One region of the Streptomyces sp. NPDC100445 genome, then DNA from elsewhere that is predicted to be linked to it. Evidence: riboswitches for the same ligand, from Rfam matches in the RefSeq annotation. Region 1 holds a riboswitch; the other holds the start of a gene.

Region 1 (5,176 bases):
GCCCAGCCCCTCACGCCGTACACCGTGCGGGACCACGGGGCGCTGCTGCGACGGCTGGCCCGCACCCGGCGCATGGAACTGATGGTGGAGCGCCAGGAGTACGCGCTCGGGACGGTTTGCGCGGCGGTCCCCATCACGGTCGGCGCGACCGCGGCCACCCTGGCCATCTCCCTGCCCGCCCAGCGGGCGGACCGGCTGCTGCCCGCCGCGCGTCGGCTCCAGACGGAGATCGGCCGGCACGTCGGGTCACTCACGCTTTCTATCAGTATGTGAAAACTCACTCCTTGTGATCTGTCGCGTACGTTCAGCAAGATTTACCCAGGGCTAGAGGGATCAATCCCGGCCAGTCGATGTCATATGACGGGGTAGGCGATGCGCGAGTCCGTACAGGCAGAAGTCATGATGAGCTTTCTCGTGTCGGAGGAGCTCTCCTTCCGCATCCCGGTGGAGTTGCGCTACGAGACCTGTGATCCGTACGCGGTACGGCTCACCTTCCATCTGCCCGGTGACGCCCCGGTGACCTGGGCCTTCGGGCGTGAACTGTTGATCGACGGGGTGGGGCGGCCCTGCGGGGAGGGTGATGTGCGTATCGCCCCCGCCGACGTCGAGGTGCTGGGCGAGGTGCTGATCCGACTCCAGGTGGGCGCGGACCAAGCGCTGTTCCGTTCCTCGACGCCGCCGCTGGTGGCCTTCCTGGACCGCACGGACAAGCTCGTCCCCCTCGGGCAGGAGGGCGCGCTGGCCGACTTCGACACGCATCTCGACGAGGCCCTGGACCGCATCCTGGCCGAGGAACAGAGCACGGGCTGAAGCCTCACGGCAGGGGCGCCGACACTTCGTCATCCCGCCCGCGGTTGTGCAGGAACGCTTCTTCAGCCGGTCGCGGACCGCCGGCTCCCGACGGACCGCGGCGTTTCACCGCTTCCGGCGCCGGCCCCGGCCGCCGCGCGTCGGTCCGGGACGCGCTCCGGCAGTCGCCGCGGCGGCCGGTTCCGGCCGGTCGGCCGAGACCACCAGCGCGGCCAGCAGGGTGGTGACCGGCACCGAGGCGACCAGGCCGATCGACCCCACGAGCGTGCGCACGATCTCCGTGGCCACCAACTCGCTGTTGGCCACGGTCCCCACGCTGCTCCGGGCGATCGAGAACAGCAGCAGCAGCGGCAGCGCGGCACCGGCGTAGGCGAGGACCAGGGTGTTGACCACGGAGGCGATGTGATCGCGGCCGATGCGGATGGCCGCCCGGTACAGTCCGCGCCGGCCCATCGCCGGGTTCGCCTCGTGCAGTTCCCAGACGGCCGACGTCTGCGTCACCGTCACGTCGTCCAGGACACCGAGCGAGCCGATGATGACGCCGGCCAGCAGCAGACCGCTCATGTCTATCGACGGATACAGGCCGTGGATCAGACCGGTGTCGTCGTCCGTGTTGCCGGTCAGCGCGGACCAGCCGATGAAGATCGAGCCGAGCAGGCCGATCAGCGCCAGGGAGACCAGCGTGCCGAGCACCGCCACCGACGTGCGGGCCGACAGGCCGTGGCACATGTACAGCGCGATCAGCATGATGGCGCTCGCTCCCACCACGGCGACCACCAGGGGGTCGGAGCCCTGGAGGATGGCGGGCAGGATGAACAGGGTCAGCACCAGGAAGCTCACCGCCAGGGCGACCAGTGCCATGACCCCGCGCAGCCGGCCGACCACCACGACGGCGACGGCGAAAATCCCCGCGAGCAGCGCCATGGGGAAGCCCCGGTTCACATCGGTCACCGAGTACTGGAGGTTCCTCGGTGCCGAGGGCTCGTAGGCGACGACGACCTTCTCGCCCTGGTGCAGTTGCCGGGTCTGGTCCGGCTGCACGATCTCGGTGAACGTACGGCCCTTGTCCCCGCCGGTGTCGACCCGCACGGTGGCCTTGACGCAGGTTCTGCCGGCTCCCTTTTCCGCGGAAGCGCCGCCACCCGTGGCAGGGGCGCCGGGCGGTGCGGCGCCGGACGCGTTCACCGAGGCGCAGTCGACCTCGCTGACGCGGGTGACCGTGGCCTGCTGCGTCTGCCGGTCGAAGCCGACGCCGGTGCGGGTGTGGGACGGGGCTCCGTCGGGCCACAGCACCACCAGGCCCACCACGACCGCCACGGTGAACGGAACCAGGATCGCGGCGATGACCTTCCGCAGATGCCGGGAGACCGGTGCGGCCGGGCCGTGTCCGTGCGCGTGGCCGTGATGGCCGCCTCCGTCGCTGCCCCTCGCGTGCGTGAGGTGGCCGCCCTCACCGGCGCCCCTGTCGTGCACGTGCGTGGGATGGCCGCCCTCACCGATCCCGTCGCCGTGCCCGTCGGCCGGTTCCGCGGCGTCGCGGCGGGGCGGATCGGACGGCTGGTGGGGATACTGCTGCATCCTGGTCACCGCCCGATCATCGCAACAAGCGCGGGGGCCTACTGTTCACCGCGCCCTCCATGCCGCTAGCGTGGAGACACCTTTTGCACACGCGGGAGCTCGGAGCACCGGGCTGAGAGGGCGCTGACCTCCGTAGACGCGATGTTTCACGTGGAACACCCAGGTTCCACCCAGAACATCGGCATACGGGATCCGCTGCGTCGACCGCCGAACCTGTTACCGGGTAATGCCGGCGTAGGGAGTAGGTCTGATGACCAACAAGGACGCACGCACGCCTGCCTCCGTTCGGGACGACAAGTCCGACGAGGCCGGGAAGTCCATCGGCTGGCACAAGGCGTACGTCGAGGGTTCGCGCCCCGACCTGCGCGTGCCGGTCCGTCAGGTGCACCTCACCAACGGGGAGTCGGTCACGCTGTACGACACGTCGGGCCCGTACACCGATCCGCTCGCCGACACGGACGTCCGCAGGGGGTTGTCACCGCTGCGGGAGAACTGGATCATCGGCCGCGGTGACACCGAGGAGTACGCGGGCCGTCCCGTACGCCCCGAGGACGACGGGCTCAAGCACACCTCGCCGCGGGGCGGGCTGCGCAATCTGGACGCGGTCTTCCCCGGCCGTCCCCGCCAGCCGCGGCGGGGACGCAGCGGCCGCCCGGTGACCCAACTCGCGTACGCCCGACGGGGCGAGATCACACCGGAGATGGAGTTCGTGGCCCTCCGGGAGAACGTCTCCCCCGAGGTGGTCCGGGAGGAGATTGCGGCGGGCCGAGCCGTGCTGCCGGCCAACGTCAACCACCCGGAGATCGAGCCGATGATCATCGGCAAGCGGTTCCTGGTCAAGGTGAACGCCAACATCGGCAACTCCGCGGTGACGTCCTCCATCGAGGAGGAGGTCGAGAAGATGACCTGGGCGACCCGCTGGGGTGCCGACACGGTCATGGACCTCTCCACCGGCCGCAACATCCACACCACACGCGAGTGGGTGCTGCGCAACTCCCCCGTCCCCATCGGCACGGTGCCGCTCTACCAGGCCTTGGAGAAGGTGGACGGCAAGGCCGAGGAACTGACCTGGGAGATCTACAAGGACACCGTCATCGAGCAGGCCGAGCAGGGCGTGGACTATATGACCGTCCACGCGGGCGTCCGGCTGCCGTACGTCCCGCTCACCGCCAACCGCAAGACGGGCATCGTCTCGCGCGGCGGATCGATCATGGCCGCGTGGTGCCTGGCCCACCACAAGGAGTCGTTCCTGTACGAGAACTTCGAGGAGCTGTGCGAGATCCTCGCCGCCTACGACGTCACGTACTCGCTCGGGGACGGGCTCAGGCCCGGTTCGATCGCGGACGCCAACGACGAGGCGCAGTTCGCGGAACTGCGGACGCTCGGGGAACTCAACCGCGTCGCCAGGCGCTTTGACGTACAGACGATGATCGAGGGCCCCGGGCACGTCCCGATGCACAAGATCAAGGAGAACATCGACCTTCAGCAGGAGATCTGCGATGAAGCGCCGTTCTACACGCTCGGCCCGCTGACCACGGACATCGCGCCGGCGTACGACCACATCACCTCCGGCATCGGTGCCGCGATGATCGCCTGGTGGGGTACGGCGATGCTCTGCTACGTGACGCCCAAGGAGCACCTGGGCCTGCCCAACCGGGACGACGTCAAGACCGGCGTCATCACCTACAAGATCGCCGCGCACGCGGCCGACCTGGCCAAGGGGCATCCGGGTGCCCAGGAGTGGGACGACGCGCTGTCGGACGCCCGCTTCGAGTTCCGGTGGGAGGACCAGTTCAACCTGGCCCTGGACCCGGACACGGCACGGGAGTTCCACGACGAGACGCTGCCCGCGGAACCCGCCAAGACGGCCCACTTCTGCTCCATGTGCGGGCCGAAGTTCTGCAGCATGAAGATCTCGCAGGACATCCGGCGTGAGCACGGAGGCGACCGGGCCGAGATCGAGCAGGGCATGGCCCGGAAGTCGCAGGAGTTCGCGGCGGCGGGCAACCGGGTGTACCTGCCGATCGCCGACTGACAGGTGCGGTGAACCCGCCGCGCGTGCCGGGCCCGTGACGGGACGGCCGGCGCGGCGGGCTCCGGCCGGCCGGCCCGGCCGGGACCGCCGCGGGTGCGGTCAGTCGGGCTGGTGCTCCGGACCGCCGTAGTCCGGGCTCGTGTAGTCGGGACTGGTGAAGCTCGGGCGGCCGGTCGCGGTGCCTTCGTCCCCGGGACTGCTGAAGCCGGGACGGTCGTAGCCCAGACGCGGGATGCGGCCGGTCGTCGGCGCGGGTGGGGTGGTGCGGCGGACGGCGGGCGGACCCGGGTCGCGGAGCGCCTCCCGCAGGAACGGCAGGATGCCGCGCTCCAGCAGCGCCTTCTGCCAGGCCTCTCTGGCTCTGACCAGTTCCTCGTGCGCCGCCTTCTGGGCGCGGGCCTCCGCCGAGGTGCTGTTGCGCAGGGCGGTGAGCAGCAGCCCGACGGCGGCGACGAGTATCCCGGCCGCCGTCAGCGCGCCGAACACCCAGCCGGTGGTGAGCATGGTCCGGGCGAAGGCGTGCCCGGGGTCCAGCGCCTTCAGGATGTAGCCGACGAGCAGGAAGAGGACGGCTGCGGTTCCGGAGAGGAGGGGAGCGAGGACGGCGATGACGGCGACGGCACCCGCGCCGGTGCTGTCGGCGGCCTCCCCGAGGGCGGCGGCGAGGTCCGTGGTGTCCGGGCCGGCCTCCGCGGCGCCGGGGCTGCCGGTGGCGGGCTGTGCGGACAGTGCCGGGTGCCGCAGTTCGTCGCG
Region 2 (5,176 bases), on a different contig from region 1:
AGGCGGGCCACCGCGACCGGGAGGGTGGGGTTGTCGGGCCGGGCGATGAACACGGTCGCACCGAACTCCCCGAGCGACACGGCGAACGCGAACCCGGCCGAGACCAGCAGGGCCCGCCGCACCAGCGGCAGGTCCACCTCCCGCCACACCCGCCACGGCGACGCCCCGAGCACGGCCGCCGCCTCCCGCAGCCGTCCGTCCACCGCGCGCAGCACGGGCAGCATGGTCCGTACGACGAAGGGGGCGCCCACCAGGGCCTGGGCGAGCGGCACCAGGATCCACGACTGGCGCAGGTCCAGCGGCGGCCGGTCCAGCGCGATCAGGAAACCGAAGCCGACGGTCACGGCGGAGACACCGAGCGGCAGCATCAGCAGCGCGTCGAAGCCCCGCACCAGCCGTCCCGCGTCCCGCCGGGCCAGCGCGGCGGCGGCGAGACCGCCGACCAGGACGGCGATGGCGGTGGCGGCGACCGCGTACTCCAGCGAGGTCCACACGGCGTGCAGCGGCGCCACCAGGAACGTACCGCCGTCGGCGTCGGTCAGCGCCCGGTAGTAGCCGAAACCGGGCGCGTCCAGGGAGCGGCGGACGAGCACGGCGAGCGGCAGCACCAGCAGCAGGGCGATCGTCAGGAGGACCCCGGTGAGCAGCGCCCACTGCCCGGCCCCGCGCGGCCGGCGGGCGGTCGCCTTCGGGTCGACCAGGCGCAGGGCGGTCTCCCGCCGCCGTACGGTCCGGGCGTGCACGGCGAGGATCGCGCCGACGGCGGCGAACTGGACGAGGGTGAGCACGGCGGCCGTGGACAGGTCGAAGACCTCGGAGGTCTGCCGGTAGATCTCCACCTCCAGGGTGGAGAAGGTGGGGCCGCCGAGGATCTGCACCACGCCGAACGAGGTGAAGGTGAACAGGAACACCATCAGCGCGGCGGCGGCCACGGCGGGCGCGAGCGCGGGCAGGGTGACCTGCCGCCACGCCCTCGCCGGTGAGGCGCCCAGCATCCGGGCGGTCTCCTCCTGGCGTGGGTCGAGCTGGGCCCAGAACCCGCCGACGGTACGGACGACGACCGCGTAGTTGAAGAAGACGTGGGCCAGCAGGATCGCCCACACCGTGGTGTCCAGCCGTACCCCCCACACCTGGTCGAGGAGCCCGTTGTGACCGAGCAGGGCGAGGAAGGCGCTGCCGGCGACCACGGTCGGGAGCACGAACGGGACGGTGACCACGGCCCGCAGCAGCTCCTTGCCCGGGAAACGCAGACGGGCGAAGACGTAGGCGGCGGGCAGCGCGAGCAGCAGGGTCAGCGCGGTGGAGGCCAGCGCCTGCCAGGTGGTGAACCACAGCACGTGGCGGATGTCGGGCTGGGTGACGACGTCCGCGATCCGGCCGAGCCGCCAGCCGCCGTCCGTCCTCAGGCCACGGGTGACGATCGCGACGACGGGCCAGGCGAAGAACGCGGCGAAGAACGCGACGGGCAGGGCCATCAGCCCGAACCGCGCCGCGTTCCCCCGCCGGGCCCGCGCTACCTCAGTACGAGTGACGTCCACGTCTTGACCCACTGGTCGCGGTGTGCGGCGATGCGGCCGGGAGCCATGGTCCGGGGGTCCTCGGCCTGCGGGCCGTACTTGCGGAAGTCCGGCGGCACCTGGGCGCCCTCGCGCACCGGGTAGACGAACATGTTCAGCGGCATGTCCTCCTGGAACTCCCTGCCGAGCAGGAAGTCGAGGAACGCCTTGCCGCCCTCGGGGTTGCGGGCGTGGTCCAGCAGGCCCGCGTACTCGGTCTGCCGGAAGCAGGTGCCGCTCGCCACGCCGGTCGGGGCGGTGGCGGGCCGCTTCTTGGCGTAGATCACCTCGGCGGGCGGCGACGACGCGTACGACACCACCAGCGGGCGGTCGCCACCGGCCTTCCTGCCCTGGGTGGAACCGGAGAACTCCTGGTCGTAGGCCTGCTCCCAGCCGTCGACGACCTTGACGCCGTTGGCCTTCAACTTCTTCCAGTAGCCCTGCCAGCCGTCGTCGCCGAACTGCGCGGCGCTGCCGAGGAGGAAGCCGAGGCCCGGCGAGGAGGTGGCCGCGTTCTCGGTGACGAGGAGGTTCTTGTACCGGGGGTCGGCCAGGTCGGCGAAGGACCGCGGCGGAGTCAGCCGGTGCGCGCTGAAGTAGGCCTTGTCGTAGTTGACGCAGATGTCGCCGGTGTCGATGGGCGTGACCCGGTGCCGGTCCTGGTCGACCCGGTACCGGGGCAGGACCGCGTCGGAGCCCTTGGGCCGGTACGGCTGGAACAGCCCGTTGTCCAGGGCGCGGGACAGCAGGGTGTTGTCGACGCCGAAGAGGACGTCGCCCTGCGGGTTGTCCTTGGTGAGGATCGCCTTGTTGACGGCCTGCCCGGCGTCGCCGTCCTCGAGGACCCTGACCCGGTACCCGGAGCGCTTCTCGAAGTCCTTCAGGACGTTCTTCGAGACGCTCCACGAGTCGTGGCTGACGAGGGTGACGGTCTTGGAGTCCGTGGACTTCGCGGTGTCCGACGACCCGCACCCGGTCAGCGCGGGCAGGGCGAGGAGGCCGAGCCCCGCCGCCACGGCCACGAGGGTCTTGTTGTGCACTGGATGTCCTCCTGGGGTGGGCCAGGAAGAGACGCGGCCCCGCCCGGACTCCCGCGGGGGAGGCCGGGCAGGGCACAACAGCTTGAGTGGTGACCGAACTTCCTACCCAGAATGACCTGGGCGAGGTTCAGAGGGTCTGCGGCCCGATTGCCGCACTCTCAGCGCTGTGGCGCTCCCCTGTCGGAATATGAAGATGTGTGTACGTGGTCAGATTACCGCTCGGTGGCCGCGAGCTGACCGCAGGCCCCGTCGATCTCCTGCCCACGGGTGTCCCGGACGGTCACCGGCACGCCGTGCGCGGCGATGGCCTCCACGAACGCCTTCTCGTCCTCCGGCCGGGAGGCCGTCCACTTGGAGCCCGGCGTCGGGTTGAGCGGGATGAGGTTGACGTGCACGGGCTTGCCCCGCAGCAGCCGGCCGAGCCGGTCACCGCGCCAGGCCTGGTCGTTGATGTCCCGGATCAGCGCGTACTCGATCGACAGCCGGCGGCCCGACCTCTCGGTGTACTCGAACCCGGCGTCCAACACCTCGCGCACCTTCCACCGCGTGTTCACGGGGACGAGGGTGTCGCGCAGCTCGTCGTCGGGGGCGTGCAGGGAGATCGCGAGCCGGCACTTGAAGCCCTCGTCGGAGAACCGGTGGATGGCCGGCACCAGCCCGACGGTGGAGACGGTGATCCCGCGCTGCGACAGGCCCAGCCCGTCCGGGGCGGGGTCGGTGAGCGCCCGGATCGCGCCGACGACCCGCTTGTAGTTGGCGAGCGGCTCGCCCATGCCCATGAAGACGATGTTGGACAGCCGCGCCGGTCCGCCCGGCACCTCCCCGTCCCGCAGCGCCCGCATCCCGTCCACGATCTGGTGCACGATCTCGGCGGTCGACAGGTTCCGGTCCAGGCCGGCCTGCCCGGTGGCGCAGAACGGGCAGTTCATCCCGCACCCGGCCTGCGAGCTGATGCACATGGTGACCCGGTCCGGGTACCGCATCAGCACGGACTCGACCAGCGTGCCGTCGAACAGCCGCCACAGCGTCTTGCGCGTGGTCCCCTGGTCGGTCGACAGGTGCCGGACGACCGTCATCAGCTCCGGCAGCAGCGCCTCGCGCAGCTTGTCGCGCGACCCGGCGGGGATGTCCGTCCACTGCTCGGGGTCGTGCGCGTACCGCGCGAAGTAGTGCTGCGCGAGCTGCTTGGCACGGAACGGCTTCTCACCGATCTCGGCCACCGCGTCCTTGCGCTCGGCGGGCGTGAGGTCGGCGAGATGCCGCGGCGGCTTCTTGGCTCCGCGCGGCGCGACAAAGGTGAGTTCTCCGGGTGCAGGCATAACACGTCCAGTGTCGCAGATCATCACCGGGACCCCGGGCGGAAGCGGGGGTGGGGGTGGTCACCCCCACGCCACTGACCGTCACTCCATCGGCACGGGAGCGACCGGAAGCTGTTCCTTGTAGGGCCAGGTGAAGGTGCGGTCGGGTTCCAGGTGGGCGTCCCCCCAGTGGATGGCATGGATGCCGTTCTCGGCGTCGGCCGTGAAGAACACACAGACCAGCCTGGTGGAAGCGCCCAGCTCCTCGAACGCCTCGTGCAGCCCCAGGTACTCCTCGGTCGCCAAGTCCTCACCGACGTCGAACAGGCCCTCCGGTGGCTGCGGGCCGTGCGCCCGAAGGAGCCGGTGTCGAGTGGGTGACGCGTTGGCGGGGAGCCGCGCTCGGTCGAGAGGCCTCGACCGGTCCGCGTACCGGAAAGGAAAGAGTGCGTGATCGTTGATCACCGCATACTCGTACCCGCGCAGGTCGCGCACGGCTTCCCCCAGCTCACGCGCGGTCTCCGCCAGGTTCTCGCGCACCAACCCCGCAAGGGCGACACCGTACGGGCTCCGCTTCTTCAGCCACGCGGAAAGGTGCGCGGCATGCGCCTTCCCGTGCGCCTCGGCCAGTTGCACCGGAACCGCAGCGGCGAGCGCGCCGGCATGCCGCCCGAACCGCTCGACGGCCCAGGCGGACGGCCCCACCGGATAACCACCCGACACCGACATGCAGTACTCCCCTCCCCCCAGGTACCGCCTCTCAATGTGTGACACGTACACGAAGGGCACACAAGGGGGCGATCTGGCCAGGTGAGTGCCGCGCACGCTCGTCGTCAGAACAGCCGGGATCGATCACCGGCCTCCGTGTCGGCACCTATTGACGTTGGTCAACATCGAGGGCTCTTCCACGGCCCGAGGGCGGCCCGGGAGTAGGCGGGCGGGTTCGCCGTCACGCCAGTCCCGGAACCGGCGAACTCACGTGTTTCCGACCTCGACCACTACCAGGTCACCGGTAGGGTTCTCGGGCCGCGGATCAGGCCCTGGCGCTGGAACTCGACCTCCTGCGGGGGTACGGCCAGCCGGATGCCGGGGAAGCGGGTGAGGACCGTGCCGATCATCACCTCGGCCTCCATGCGGGCCATGACGGCGGCCAGGCAGTGGTGCGGGCCGTGTCCGAAGGCGAGGTGGGCCCGGTTCTCGCGGTCGAAGTCCAGGGCGTCGGGGTCGGGGAAGACCTCGGGGTCGCGGTTGGCGACGACGTACGCGTTGTAGACGACCTCGC

The links. A riboswitch is a leader RNA that binds a small molecule or an ion and turns the genes downstream of it on or off. The one in region 1 is predicted to bind thiamine pyrophosphate.
Region 2: another riboswitch for thiamine pyrophosphate. It lies ahead of ACIQVT_RS26955 (thiamine ABC transporter substrate binding subunit); the one in region 1 lies ahead of thiC (phosphomethylpyrimidine synthase ThiC).

The regions. Positions count from the first base shown of each region.
Region 1 covers NZ_JBIVZV010000010.1:194,541-199,716, forward strand. Annotated here, with positions in the region: gene ACIQVT_RS23735 (IclR family transcriptional regulator C-terminal domain-containing protein) at 1-273, shown strand, start outside; gene ACIQVT_RS23740 (SsgA family sporulation/cell division regulator) at 373-810, shown strand; gene ACIQVT_RS23745 (YibE/F family protein) at 916-2,388, opposite strand; TPP riboswitch at 2,470-2,646, shown strand; gene thiC (phosphomethylpyrimidine synthase ThiC) at 2,639-4,423, shown strand; gene ACIQVT_RS23755 (hypothetical protein) at 4,523-5,176, opposite strand, start outside.
Region 2 covers NZ_JBIVZV010000012.1:216,388-221,563, reverse strand. Annotated here, with positions in the region: gene ACIQVT_RS26960 (ABC transporter permease) at 1-1,475, opposite strand, end outside; gene ACIQVT_RS26955 (thiamine ABC transporter substrate binding subunit) at 1,514-2,596, opposite strand; TPP riboswitch at 2,678-2,785, opposite strand; gene rlmN (23S rRNA (adenine(2503)-C(2))-methyltransferase RlmN) at 2,809-3,915, opposite strand; gene ACIQVT_RS26945 (hypothetical protein) at 3,997-4,623, opposite strand; gene ACIQVT_RS26940 (cytochrome P450) at 4,893-5,176, opposite strand, start outside.